DNA from 2 places in the Mesorhizobium sp. WSM4816 genome. Region 1 is predicted to be linked to the other one. Evidence: riboswitches for the same ligand, from Rfam matches in the RefSeq annotation. Region 1 holds a riboswitch; the other holds the start of a gene.
The links. Region 1 has a riboswitch for thiamine pyrophosphate ahead of thiB (thiamine ABC transporter substrate binding subunit). Riboswitches for the same ligand answer to the same signal wherever they lie in the genome.
Positions count from the first base shown of each region.

Region 2: it holds a riboswitch for thiamine pyrophosphate, as region 1 does, so the genes downstream of both, thiC (phosphomethylpyrimidine synthase ThiC) here and thiB (thiamine ABC transporter substrate binding subunit) in region 1, are expected to answer to the same signal.

Region 1 covers NZ_JBVVQR010000044.1:24,124-31,303, forward strand. Annotated here, with positions in the region: gene AC0L3H_RS29165 (M48 family metalloprotease) at 1-653, opposite strand, end outside; gene thiQ (thiamine ABC transporter ATP-binding protein) at 945-1,715, opposite strand; gene thiP (thiamine/thiamine pyrophosphate ABC transporter permease) at 1,712-3,331, opposite strand; gene thiB (thiamine ABC transporter substrate binding subunit) at 3,587-4,600, opposite strand; TPP riboswitch at 4,644-4,757, opposite strand; gene AC0L3H_RS29185 (thiamine diphosphokinase) at 4,859-5,503, shown strand; gene AC0L3H_RS29190 (ABC-F family ATP-binding cassette domain-containing protein) at 5,505-7,180, shown strand, end outside.
Region 2 covers NZ_JBVVQR010000001.1:348,123-355,302, forward strand. Annotated here, with positions in the region: gene AC0L3H_RS01540 (ABC transporter ATP-binding protein) at 1-110, shown strand, start outside; gene AC0L3H_RS01545 (hydroxymethylpyrimidine/phosphomethylpyrimidine kinase) at 227-991, opposite strand; gene AC0L3H_RS01550 (thiamine phosphate synthase) at 982-1,587, opposite strand; gene AC0L3H_RS01555 (thiazole synthase) at 1,584-2,357, opposite strand; gene thiS (sulfur carrier protein ThiS) at 2,362-2,559, opposite strand; gene thiO (glycine oxidase ThiO) at 2,528-3,529, opposite strand; gene thiC (phosphomethylpyrimidine synthase ThiC) at 3,526-5,355, opposite strand; TPP riboswitch at 5,457-5,573, opposite strand; gene AC0L3H_RS01575 (ABC transporter ATP-binding protein) at 5,654-7,180, opposite strand, start outside.

The DNA of each region.
Region 1 (7,180 bases):
ATCGAGCGGAAATCGGTGTAGGCCGACATGGACTGCAGGAAGCGGCCAGCGGCAAACGGATCGAAGCCCGCCTCGCCGATCGACTTGATGCCGATGCCGTCGGCCTCCAGCTCCTGATTGCGCGAGAACTGGGCAAGCCGCAGCTTGCCGCGGATCAGTGCCGCCTTGGCGGTCGGGCTGTCGCCGAGCACATCCGAGACGACTTTTGTCGCAAAGCCTTCCTCGGCCTCGAGCTGCTGGCGCTGCAAGCCGTGGTTTGCAGTGACATGGCCCATCTCATGCGCGATGACCGCGGCGAGTTCGGCCGAATCGTTGGCCAGCGCCAACAGGCCGCGCGTGATGTAGAGATAGCCGCCAGGCAATGCGAAAGCGTTGACGTTGGGCGAATTGAGGATCGTGATGCGGTAGGTCTGGCTCGGGTTGGCCGAAACCACCGTCAGGCTGCCGACGACCTTGGCGACCATGCGCTCGAGCTTGGGATCGGAATATTCGCCGCCATAGGTCGCGAGGATGCGCGGATGCTGCGCCTTGGCCATTTCGGCGACCTTGCTGTTGGCGGCAACATTGTCGACGGTGACCGGTTTGCTAGAAGGCTGGAAGCCGGATACCTGAACGTCCGGAGGCGTGAACATCTGGCAGCTTGCCAACGCCATGGCAAAGCCGGCCAGCGCCAGGAAGCGCGCCAGCGGTTTCCTTCTCACTCTGTCTGTGCCGGTCGGCAGAACAGCTTCCTTTCGGCTCTCAGCACATGGCCCGAAAATCGGGCATCGATTTTCAGATCATGCGCAAAATCAACTGCCACAGAGTCCTTCGAGCCCACGAGCGCGGATGGCACCGTAGTGGCAAATCACAACCTATGCCGGACCAGTATCGGAGGACCTAGCCACACTACGTTGACCATGGCAAGCAAACGCCACATCGCCTGAAGCCGGTTTGGCCGTAAATTATGTCCGCTTCCGGGCAACATCTCGTGATCCTGCGCCAAACGGACCTGCACCGATATAGCGCCGAAAGGCTTCCGGTCCAGCCTTGGTAAAAAAATCGGCGACAGTCCCGGTTGCGGCAACCGTGCCATTGTCCAGGAACACCATGTCCTGGCCGATACGGTGGGCGTCCTCCGGCTGATGGGTGACGAACAGCACCGTCATGCGCCGCTCCGCATGGACGTCGGCTACCAGATCGAGCATGTCGTCGCGCAACGCCGGTCCGAGCGAGGCCAACGGTTCGTCGAGCAAGAGCACCGGCCGGTCGCGCACCAGGACGCGGGCGAGCGCGACGCGCTGCCGCTCGCCGCCGGAGAGTTCGCGCGGCAGGCGCTGTTGCTTGCCGGCAAGGCCGACGCGCTTGAGCGCCGCGGCGATTGCAGCGTGGTCGGCCTCGGTCAGCCTGAGCGATGGCGAGCGGCCAAGGCCGACATTTCGTTCGACCGAAAGATGGGCGAAGAGATTGTTTTCCTGGAACACCATCGACACGGGTCGCGCCGACGGCGGTTTGGCGCCGACATCGGCGCCGCCGATCAGCACGCGGCCCGATTGCGGCGTCTCGAAGCCGGCCACCAGATTGAGCAGTGTCGATTTTCCCGAGCCGCTCGGCCCCATGATGGCGGTGATCTTCGAGGCGGCGAACTCGACATCGAATAAAAACGGCGCTTCGCCATAGCTGAACGAGGCCTTTTCCAGCCGCACAGCCGTACCGTTTTCGCTGTTGAGCGTCATGATCTTTCTCCCCGTCCCAGCCAGTCCGCGGCCAGGACAAGCGCGAGACAGACCAGGCCGAGCAGAAATGCCAGGCCGGCCGCGTCCATCGTGCGGTAGCTGCCCATGCGGGCCAGCAGGAGATAAGGCAGCGTCTGCAGGGAGTCGCTGCCAAACAGGGCAATGGCGCCGAGATCGCCGAGCGACAAAGCCATCGCGAACGCGAAACCGGTGGCGAGCGGCCGCCGCAGCGACGGCCAGTCGACCAGCCGGAAACGGTTCCAGCCCGAAATGCCAAGCAGCAAACAGAGCCGTTCGTGGCGTTCGCTCGCCGCATCATAGCCGGGGCGAATGGCGCGGATGGCAAACGGCATCGCCATCACCGCATTGACGGCGACGACCATGACAGGGGCGATGGCAAAGACGTCGCTGACGGTCCGCAGGAGCAGGAACCAGCCGGCGCCGATGACGACGGGCGGCACGACGAGGACGAAGCCGGCGCCGGTATCCGTGGCGTATTCGAGCAGCGTCCTGGCGCCGACGCGACGCCTCAAGGCCAGCGCCCGGCGTGCCATGACCAGCGACAGCGACAGCGCCACTGCAAGCAGCGCCGCCAGCAAGGCGAGCACGGCGCTGGTCAGCGCCGCTTGCCGCACCGCGCTCTCGCCCGCCAGCCGGCCGAGATCGGCGCCAAGGCCTGACGTGACCGTGGCCGCCATCGGCCCGGCGACGAACAGCAAAGCGAGGATGATCAATGCTGCGTTCAGCACGGTCTCGGCGGCGCCGGCCGAAAGATAGCGGCGCGAAGCCACCGGCAGGTTGGCGTCGCCGACGGTATTGGCGCCGAGCCGCATCAATGCCAGCACGACGACGAAGGTCAGCGCGATCTGCAGCACTGTCAGCGTCACCGCGCGGGCAGGATCGAAATCGAAACGCAGCGCCTGGTAGATGGCGACCTCCAGCGTTGTCGCACGCGGCCCGCCGCCCAGCGTGAGTACGATGGTAAAGGATGTGATGCAGAGCATGAAGACAAGCCCGGCGACGCCCGGCAGCGCCGCGCGCAGCGTTGGCCATTCGATCAGCCGGAAGGCGGGCCTGGCGCCCATGCCGAGCTGGCTCGCCAGCCGCCACTGGTCGGCCGGCACTGTCGCAAGCGCTTCGAGGAACAGCCGCGTGGCCAGCGGCAGATTGAAGAAGACATGGGCGACGAGGATGCCGGACAGGCCGTATATGCCCGGCCAGCCCTGACCGCCGATCGCGCTGAGCACGCCGGCGAAATAGCCGGCACGGCCATAGAGTGCCAGAATCCCGAGTGCTGCGACGATGGCCGGCAGCGCGAGCGGCACGGCGAAGAGCTGCAGGATGAGGCCGCGACCGAAGAAGCGCGGATGCCGCGACAGCGCCCGCGCCACGAACAGCGCCGGCACGACGGAGAGCAGCGTCGACAGCAATGCCTGCCACAGCGTGAATCGGGCGACGCGGAAGAGGTAGGAATCGAAGGCCGACGCGGCGCCGGACGGATCGCGTGCGCCTTCGACGATGAGCCCGGCGAACGCGCCGCCGATCAGCAGCGCAACAGCGGCAAGCGCGATGGTGCCGGCGGTGATGCGGGGATCTCTACGATGGCCAGTGTGCATTCCGCGCTGCCCAACTTAACGGCGGGCGCTGAAAGATGGGATGTGGCTGAGGTCGAGTTCCCGCCCACCCCCTTCTGGCCTGCCGGCAATCTCCCCCACAAGGGGGGAGATTGGAAGCTTCACCCTCGCCTCAATCCTTCGACTGTTGCGATTGGCGAAAGCGGAAGTGACATCCGATCTCCCCCCTGGAGGGGGAGATGGCCGGCAGGCCAGAGGGGGGTGGCGTGGAGCGAACACCATGCAGAAATCTAAGTCCTACTTGCTCATCACCGACAGCCATTCGTCGACCCAGGCCTTGCGGTTGGCGGCGACCTCTTCGGGGCTGAAAAGCAACGTCTTGGTCGGCTTGACGAGCTTCTCGAAAGCCGGATTGAGCGGCTTCTCGGTCTTGCCGGCAGGGAACATCCAGTTGGTCTCGGGAATGACATCCTGGAATTTCGGCCCGGTCATGAAAGTCAGGAACTGTTTCGCAAACGGGTTCTTCGCACCTGATTTGGTGATGCCGGCAACCTCGATCTGCAGATACGCGCCCTCGTCGAAGGGCGCTGCCTGATAGCGTTGGGTGTTTTCGGCGACCATATGATAGGCCGGCGACGTGGTGTAGGACAGCACCATCGGCGCCTCGCCCTTGGTGAACAGGCCGTAGGCCTCGCTCCAGCCCGGCGTCACGGTGAGCACCTTTGCCTTAAGCTTGGCCCAGGCTTCGGGCGCCTTGTCGCCATAAACCGACTTCACCCACAACAGCAGGCCGAGACCGGGCGTCGAGGTGCGCGGATCCTGAATGACGATCTTTTCATCGGCATTGCCCTCGACCAGTTCCTTCAGGCTCTTCGGCGGCGTCTTCAGCTTTTCGGTGTCGTAGACGACGGCGAAATAACCATAGTCGAACGGCACGAAAATATCGTCGCTCCAGCCGCCCGGCACCTTGACGTCGATGACGGCACCATGCGGCGAAAACAGGCCGGTGGCCTTGGCTTCCGCCGTCAGATTGGTGTCGAGGCCGAGCACGATGTCGGCCTTGGTCGCGGCCCCTTCCAGCCTGACGCGGTTGAGCAGGGCGACGCCGTCGGCGACCGCGACGAATTCGAGAATACAGCCGCATTCGGCCTCGAACGCCTTCTTGACCGCCGGGCCTGGACCCCATTCGGCGGTGAAGCTCTCATAGGTATAGACGGTGAGTTTTTCCTGCGCGGATGCCGGCCCGGTGCCGGCGAGAACGGTCGCCGCGAGCAGCACTGCCGAAACAAGTGTGTATAAAAACGTGCGCATCGGCGCCTCCTTCGTTGGCGTTGAAGGGAATTGAGGCGTCGGGTTGTCCGAAACGTCTAATCCCTCCGCCGGTACAAACCGGATCAGGTTCAGCGGGTTGGCAGGTTGCCTCTCAGCCGGTCCGCGAAGATCGCGTCCAGCACCCCGTTAGAGCGCTTCGACACATAGGCCCGGCCCATCTGCGGCGCAAGCGGAAGTTGCCGGGCATCCAGACCGCGGCCTTCCGTTTCGCAAGCAGGGCTGGTAAGGGCCACGCATATGAGCAAATTCACCATCCTGCTTGGCGGCGACCTTATCCGCACGCCGCTGCTCGACCGCCAGGTCGAAGGCACGCGTGTCATCGCCGCCGACGCCGGCATCAGCCATGCCCGGACTCTGCGCCTGACGCCGGAACTCTGGGTCGGCGACTTCGATTCGGTGCCGGCGGATTTGCCGGACGAGCTCGCCGCAGTGCCGCGCCAGGTGTTTCCGGCAGAAAAGGACAAGACCGACGGCGAACTGGCTATCGCCGCCGCGCTCGAACGCGGCGCCACCAGCCTCGTGCTCGCCGGCGCGTTCGGCGGCAAGCGCACCGACCACGCCTTCCTGCACCTGGCGCTCGGCGTCCGGCTGGCCGAGGCAGGGACAGAGGTGCTTTTGACCAGTGGCGCAGAGGAAGGCGTGCCCTTGCTTCCCGGAAAGGCCGGCTTCGACTACGCCGACGGCACGCTGTTTTCGATTCTCGGCTTCTCCGACCTTGCCGGTCTGACCGTGACCGGCGCCAAATGGCCGCTGAACCATGTCGAGGTGGCGTTCGGCTCGTCGCTGACCATTTCCAACGAGGTCAAGGGCCGGCTCGAAGTCGCGCTGGGCAGCGGCCGCGCGCTGTTGCTCGCCCATCCATTCCCCCTACCTGAAAGCTGACATGGCGCCGCCGCTTCTCAATCTCGACGGGATAAAACTGACCTTCGGTGGCACGCCGCTGCTCGACGGGACGGAACTGACGGCGTCGGCGGGCGACAAGATCGCTCTGGTCGGCCGCAACGGCTCGGGCAAGTCGACGTTGCTGAAGATCGCTGCGGGATTGATCGAGCCGCAGGATGGCGAGGTGTTCCGCCAGCCTTCGGCAACAGTGCGCTACCTGCCGCAAATGCCCGACATGGATGGTTTCGCCAGCGTCCGCGCCTATGTCGAGGCGGGGCTCGGACCCGCCGACGATCCCTACCGCGCCACCTATCTGATGGAGCATCTCGGCCTGTCCGGCGAGGAACGGCCGAACGATCTCTCCGGCGGCGAAGCCCGCCGTGCTGCCCTGGCCCGCGTCATGGCGCCGGAGCCCGACATTCTCCTCCTCGATGAGCCGACCAACCATCTCGACCTGTCGGTCATCGAATGGCTGGAGGAGGAGCTTGCCCGCACCTCTTCGGCGCTGATCGTCATCTCGCACGACCGCCGCTTCCTCGAGCGCGTGTCGCGCGCCACCGTCTGGCTCGATCGGGGCCAGACCCGCAGGCTGGACAAGGGCTTTGGCCATTTCGAGGAATGGCGCGACACCGTTCTGGAAGAAGAAGAGCGCGAGCAGCACAAGCTTGGCCGCCAGATCGTGCGCGAGGAGCACTGGCTGCGCTATGGCGTGACGGCAAGGCGCAAGCGCAACATGCGCCGGCTCGGCGAACTGCAGACCATGCGCCAGCGCTTTCGCGGCCATCGTGGCGCCGAGGGTGCGGCGACCATGGTGGCCAGCGACGCCGCCGAATCGGGCAAGCTGGTGATCGAGGCCAGGAACATCGAGAAGAGCTTTGGCGACCTCACCGTGGTCAGGGGTTTCTCGACCCGCATCCAGCGCGGTGACCGCGTTGGCCTGGTCGGCCCGAACGGCGTCGGCAAGACGACGCTGCTGAAGATGCTGACCGGCGAATTGAAGCCGGACTCAGGCACGGTGCGACTCGGCACCAATCTGGAGATCGCCACGCTCGACCAGAAACGCGAGGCGGTCGACCCGCAAGAGACGCTGGCGCAGTATCTCACCGACGGCCGCGGCGAGAACCTTGTCATCAACGGCGAGCAGCGCCACGTCGTCTCCTACATGAAGGACTTCCTGTTCAAGCCGGAACAGGCGCGCACGCCGGTGCGCGAGCTTTCGGGCGGCGAGCGGGCGCGGCTGCTGCTCGCCCGTGTGCTGGCGCGGCCGGCAAATCTTTTGGTGCTGGACGAGCCGACAAACGATCTCGACATGGAGACGCTGGAACTGCTGCAGGAACTGGTCGCCGGTTTTGCCGGCACCGTCATCCTGGTCAGCCACGACCGCGATTTCCTCGACCGCACGGTGACCAGCCTGATCGCGCCGGAAGGCGGCGGCCGCTGGATCGAATATGCCGGCGGCTATTCCGACATGCTGGCGCAGCGCGGCGGCACCAGGCTGGACGACCGCAAGGCACGGCCGAAGGCCGAGACGAGTGAAGTGGCGGCGGCAGCCCGGACCGAGGCAACGGCGCCGAAGGGCCCGGCGAAAAAACTGTCGTTCAAGCAGAAATTCGCGCTGGAATCGCTGCCCAAGAAGATCGACGCGGTGACCGCCTCGATATCACGGCTGGAGGATAA
Region 2 (7,180 bases), on a different contig from region 1:
GAACCCGCTGCCCGGTTGCCCTCGACGCTTGCGCCGGCATCGTCCCGCCGTTGCGGGCAACAACGTCCGATGGCCATTTGAAGGCCTGCATTCGCGACGACATCGCTTGAGACAAGACCCGACAAGGCGATTTACTTCGCGTGCTGTCTGAGAGACTCTCCGAAGGAAGGCGAAGAACCGGCCGCCAGCTTGCTGCCCAGAAAAGCCCCCGCCAAGCTCAACCGCCTCAATCCCGAGAGATCGATTTCCGAAGCTTCTCGAAAACCAACAGCTTGCTTTTGCGCACGCCGTCTTCAAGCAGGCTTCCGTTTGCCAGGTGCGCGGCGATGGCGCTGGCCAGCGCGCAACCCGTCCCGCGCATCGATCCGCCAAGACGCGGCGCATCGAAGCGGATGGGCTCTTGATCGGCGCGCAGCAGGATGTCCGTCGATCGACACCCCGCGGCGTGGCCGCCCTTGATCAGCAGGGCCTGCAATCCGGCGGTGAGCAATTTCTGACCTTGTTGCAATGCGCCGTCCTCGTCGATGGCCGGGTCTGAGCCGGCAAGGACAGCCAGTTCGATGAGGTTGGGTGTGACGAGACGGCAAAGCGGGATGAGTTCATGCTTCAGGACGCCGATAGCGCCTGTGTCCAGAAGCGGCCAACCCGAAGAAGAGACCAGCACCGGGTCGATGACTGCCGGTATCTGTGGGTTTTGGCGCAGCACATCCGCGACGGCGACGATGGTTTGCTCCGTCGCGAGCATGCCGATTTTGATCGCCCCGACCGCATTGGCTTGCAGCGCGGCACGCATCTGATCGGCCACCAGCCCGGGTTGCAACTTGTGGATTTGCGCGACGGCTTCATGCGTCTGCACCGTCACGGTGGTAACGGCAAGGCAGGTGCGCAAGTCGAGGGCGGAGATCGTCTCAATGTCGCGGACTATGCCGGCGCCGCCGCTGGAGTCCGAGCCGCCGACGACAAGCACATGCGGTTCGCGCCTCAACGCCATCGGCTCGTCTTTTCGATCCACTGGCGCGTTCGCGCTTCCGGATCGGCATCCAATGTGATGTCGGTCACTACCGCGGCGCTGTCCGCACCGGCACCGAAGACGCCCTCGATCCGGTCGGGATTGAGGCCGCCAATCGCGACCAGAGGTGTCGGCGCGATCCGGCGCTTCCATTCGCCAAGCCGTTCGAGCCCCTGCGGCGCCCATTTCATCTGTTTCAGGATGGTCGGATAGACTGGGCCGAGCGCGATATAGTCCGGTCTGGCGGCAAGGGCTGTTTCGAGTTCGAGATGGTCGTGCGTGCTGAGGCCGAGACGGAGACCCGCAGCCCTTATCCGGGTAAGGTCCGCCGCTTGCAGATCTTCCTGTCCGAGATGAATGAAATCGCAGTCCTCCTCGATCGCCAGCCGCCAGAAGTCATTGATGATGAGCTGGCATTTGTAACCGGCGCACAAGGCCTTCGCCTTGCGGATCTCGGCGCGCAACGCAGCCTCGTCGAGGTTCTTGACGCGAAGCTGCACCAGCCTGACGCCGAGCGGCGCCAGCCTTTCAATCCAGGCGGCGCTGTCGACGATCAGATAAAAAGGATCGAGTTTCATTGAAAGACTGCCCGGCCGATTGTCGGCGTCGATGGGACGGCGAGGTCGCGCGGCTCGAGCAGGCCGGAGCGATAGGCCTCACGGCCGGCATCGACCGCCTTGCCGAACGCGCGCGCCATGCCGATCGGATCGGCGGCCTTGGCCACTGCCGTGTTGAGGAGCACCGCGTCGAAGCCGAGTTCCATCACGAGAGCCGCGTGAGATGGGCGGCCGAGGCCCGCATCCACGATCAGCGGGACATCCGGGAAATGGCCGCGCATCGAGCGGAGCGCGGTGATATTTACCGGTCCAAGCGCAGAACCGATCGGCGCGCACCAGGGCATGAGCACCCCGCATCCGGCTTCCAGCAATCGCTCGGCGACGACGAGATCGTCCGTCGTGTAAGGAAATACAGCAAACCCGTCGTCGCACAGGATTCGCGCGGCCTCGACCAAGCCGAAGACGTCAGGCTGCAGCGTGTCATGATTGCCGATCACCTCGAGCTTGATCCAGTTCGTGCCGAAGACCTCGCGCGCCATCTTTGCGGTCGTGACGGCTTCCTTGACGGAGTGACAACCGGCGGTGTTGGGAAGGACATGCAGCCGCAGCGATTGGATAAGCGACCAGAATTTCTCGCCACCCTTGCCGCCGGCCATTTCGCGGCGCAATGAGACGGTCACCGCGGACGCGCAGGATGCCTTGACCGCATCGGCAAGAATGGCGGGCGAGGGGTACTGTGCGGTGCCGAGAAGCAGGCGCGACGGAAGCTTGGTTCCGTAAAGCTCGATCACGTTGCTAACCTCCTTGCATGGGTGAGAGAATTTCGATCCGGTCGCCGTCCTTCAACTGGAACAGCGCCCGCTCAGTCGCGTGCACAACCTCGCTGTTCACGGCCGTTGCAAGCCAGTTGCCCTCGTAGTCAAGCGCGGCGAGAAGCTCCGCCAGGGTGGCGGCGGTGATCTCATGCGCTTCGCCGTTGACCGTCAGTTTCATCAGTAAGTTCCACCGGTTTGTCAGTATCGAAAACAAGGTCGGCCGCCCGGCGCGCCATGGCGGGGGCCAGCAGGAAACCATGGCGGTAGAGCCCGTTGATCGCGACGCTCCTGCCATGCGCTTCGACGCGCGGCAGGTTGTCGGAAAACGCCGGGCGAATGCCGACGCCCGTCTCAACGATCGCGGCCTCGCCAAAGGCGGGATGAACCGAATAGGCGGCGTTCAGGAGCTCCATCATCGCCCGTACCGTGACCGGCTCCGTGGACAGGCTCTCGACCATCGTTGCACCAGCCATGAAATGGTGGTCGGCGCGCGGCGCCAGATAGAGCGGCAAACGCGGGTGCAGCAGCCTGACTGGGCGCGACAGCGAGATGTCCGGTGTACGCAGGATCAGCATCTCGCCGCGCACGCCGCGAAGCCTTTCATCGCTGGACGCCATTCCCATGCAGTCGATCTCGCGGTCGAATCCCGTCACGTGCCGGGCGTCCACTCCGAAGCGGAACTCGACGCCGCTTGCGGCGAGTTTTTCATGCAGCGCCGCCATTGCTCGGCGTGGGTCGAGATGGGCCTCGCCCGGAAAGAACAGCCCGCGACGGAAGCGGCCGGCGATCTCGGGTTCCAGGAGCGCGATTTCGTCTTCGTCGACCCGCCGATGACCCGACGTGCGGCTTGCAAACCGGGCGAGTTCGCCCGCATCCCGCGGCATTGCCAAAACGAGTGTTCCGGCCCGCGTGACATGACCCGGCAGGACCGCATCCCACCAGTCGGCGGCGTCGCGTCCGAGATCCAGCACCGGCTGCTCGGCGCTTTCGCGCTCGCACCAGGGCGCCAGCATGCCGCCGGCCATCCATGATGCGTTGCCGCCAAGGCCATGCCGGGTCTCGGCAATGGTTACCGCAGCACCGCGGGCGGCGAGTTCGAAGGCGGCGGTGAGGCCGGCGACGCCAGCCCCTTTGACCAGCAGCCTCATGACGGCTCCGGCATCTTCGGCATGGGCGGTTCGCCGTCCACCGGCATATAAAGATTGCCGCCCTCGCGGTACTTCGCGGCCATCGCCGCCATGCCCTCTTTCTGTGCCTCGGCCCGAATGTCGTGGGAGATGCGCATCGAGCAGAATTTCGGCCCGCACATCGAGCAGAAATGCGCCAGCTTGTGCGCCTCCTTCGGCAACGTCTCGTCGTGGAAGGAGCGCGCGGTTTCGGGGTCGAGCGACAGGTTGAACTGGTCTTCCCAACGAAACTCGAACCGCGCCCTCGACAGCGCATCGTCGCGGAGCTTCGCTGTCGGATGACCCTTGGCGAGGTCGGCGGCGTGCGCGGCTATCTTGTAGGTGATGACGCCCGTCTTGACGTCGTTGCGGTCGGGGAGACCGAGATGCTCCTTGGGCGTGACATAGCAGAGCATCGCCGTGCCGTACCAGCCGATCATCGCAGCGCCGATGCCTGAGGTGATGTGGTCGTAGCCGGGTGCGATGTCGGTGGTCAGCGGCCCAAGCGTGTAGAAGGGCGCCTCGCCGCAGACTTCGAGCTGCCTGTCCATGTTCTCCTTGATCTTGTGCATCGGAACATGGCCCGGCCCCTCGATCATGACCTGGCAATCCTTGGCCCAGGCGACCTTTGTCAACTCGCCGAGCGTTTCCAGTTCGGCGAACTGCGCCGCGTCGTTGGCGTCGGCGATCGAGCCGGGACGAAGGCCGTCGCCGAGCGAGAACGACACGTCGTAAGCGCGGCAGATGTCGCAGATTTCCTCGAAATGCTCGTAGAGGAAGCTTTCGCGGTGGTGATGCAGGCACCACTTGGCCATGATGGAGCCGCCGCGCGACACGATGCCGGTGACCCGGTCGACCGTCAGCGGGATGTAGTGCAGCCGCACACCGGCATGGATGGTGAAATAGTCGACGCCCTGTTCGGCCTGTTCGATCAGCGTATCGCGGTAGATTTCCCAGGTCAGGTCCTCGGCGATCCCTCCGACCTTCTCAAGCGCCTGGTAGAGCGGCACGGTTCCGATCGGCACAGGCGAATTGCGGACGATCCATTCGCGGATGTTGTGGATGTTGCGACCGGTCGACAGGTCCATGACGGTGTCGGCTCCCCAGCGGATCGCCCAGACCATTTTTTCGACCTCTTCGGCCATCGACGAGGTGACGGCTGAATTGCCGATATTGGCATTGATCTTGACCAGGAAATTGCGGCCGATGATCATCGGCTCGCTCTCCGGGTGGTTGATGTTGGAGGGAATGATAGCCCGTCCGCGCGCTATCTCGTCGCGCACGAATTCCGGCGTGACGAAGTCCGGGATCACCGCGCCGAAAGAGTTGCCGTCGCGCTGCATCCCGCCGCGTAAGCTCTCGCGGCCGAGATTCTCGCGAATGGCGACGAACTCCATTTCGGGGGTGATGATCCCGGCCCGCGCATAGGCAAGCTGCGTCACCGCTTTGCCCGTTTTTGCCTTTAGCGGCCGGTGGCGCACGGGAAATTCCGGCGTCAGGCGCTCACCTGACGCAAAGCCGTTGTCCTCCGGCCTGACACTGCGGCCATCGTGGAATTCGACGTCGCCGCGCGCCGTAACCCATTCATGGCGAAACCTGGCGAGGCCCTTTTCGATGCTGGTTTCGACAGTCGGGTCCGTATAGGGACCGGACGGATCGTAAACGGTGACAGGCGGTTCGCCTGCCGTCGGATGGACAGCGATTTCCCGCATCGGCACCCTGATCTGCGGGTGAATAAGGCCGGGTTTGTGGATTTTCCTTGAGGCGGGCAGCGGTCCCGTCGACACGGCGGGGGAAATGGCATTCATTATGAGGCTCCTTTGCTCATGCATTGGAGACCCAGTTCTGTGCCGGAAGGATGAAAAGACGCTTTGGTCTGCCTGCTTACAGGTTTTCGGGCATGGACTCCCGCAAAGCGCTTGCACCGTCCCTACGCCAGTATGAACTGGATCAGGTTCAACGGGTCACTGCGCCGCGAAAGCCAGCAGTATCTCAGCCCCTTGCCGGGACCCCCCTGGTGAATGGGTCAAATTGAGCGGGCGATCGCCATTTTGTCAAGCGCATTCGGCCCATCAGTCGGCAACGCTAGCTGGGCGCGCGGACGAACTATTGAGCCTGCGTAAGCCATTTGGGCCTGGGCACAGCCTGCAACAGGCTTTGCGTATATTTGTGGCGAGGCGCCCCGAACAGCGCCGCGGTTTGACCTTCCTCGACAATCCTTCCGTCTTTCATGACCATGATCCGGTCGGCGAAATGGCGCACGATCGGCAAGTCGTGGGTGATGAAAATATAGGAGAGGCCGAGCCTGGTCCTGAGGTCGGCCAGAAGGTCGATCACCTGCGCCTGGATAGAGACGTCGAGCGCCGAAACCGCCTCGTCGCAGACGATCAGTTCCGGCTCGCTGGCAAGTGCGCGCGCAATGGCGATGCGCTGTCGCTGGCCGCCGGAAAACTGGTGCGGGTAGCGCTCGGCGTGCTCCGGCAACAGCCCAACCAATTCCAGGAGCTCTGCCACGCGAGCCTTCCACCTGTCCTTCGGCAGGATATCGCGGTGGATCACCCAGGGCTCGGAAATGATCGAATAAACGCGCATGCGCGGATTCATCGATCCGTATGGATCCTGGAAGATCATCTGGACCTTGCGCCGAAACGCCATGAGGCGCTTCCCATTCATGTCGAAGATGTTCTCACCGGCAAAGACCGCGCTACCGGCGCTTGGCGCGTTCAGCCCCAGCAGCATGCGCGCGACGCTCGATTTGCCGGACCCGGACTCGCCGACGATGCCGAGCGTTTCTCCTCTCCTGACCTCGAAGCTTATGTCATCCACCGCCTTGAACGTCCGCTTGCTGCTAAAAGCTCCGGAAGCAAGCTCATAGTGCTTGGTGAGATGTTCCACCTTGAGCAGCGTCTCGCCGGCGACCGCCGTCGAACGCCTGTTGGGCGCCTCCGCTGCGTTGCCGTGGGGCAGGGCGGCGATGAGGCGGCGGGTATAGGCGTGCTGCGGATTGCTGAAGACCTCCTTGGCGATGCCTGTCTCGACGACCTTGCCGCCGTTCATGACGATGATCCGGTCCGCCATGGACGCGGCGACTTCGAGGTCGTGGGTGATCATGATCAACGCCATGCCGGTTTCGCGCTGGAGATCGCGCAGCAGATCGAGGATCTGCGCTTGCACGCTGACGTCCAGGGCAGTCGTCGGCTCATCGGCGATCAGGATGTCCGGTTTCAACGCGATCGCCATGGCAATCATCACGCGCTGGCGCTGTCCGCCCGAGAATTGATGCGGATAGAAGTCGACGCGGTTTTGCGGCTCTGGAATGCCGACCCGCCGAAGCAGTTCTATCGTCTTGGCGCGTGCGGCCTTGCCGGCTGCCGCACCGTGGCTCTCAAAGACCTCCTCGATCTGGCGCCCCACCGTGTAGACCGGGTTCAAATAGGCGAGCGGATCCTGAAAGATCATCGCAATCCTGCGGCCGTTGATGCTTCGGCGCGCCTCGGCACCGAGGCCTGACAGTTCGACGCCGTCGAAGAAGCAGGAGCCGGCCACGATATCGCCTGGCGGGCAGTCGACGAGATCCATCACCGTGCTGGTGCTGACGCTCTTTCCCGAACCGCTTTCGCCGAGGATCACCAG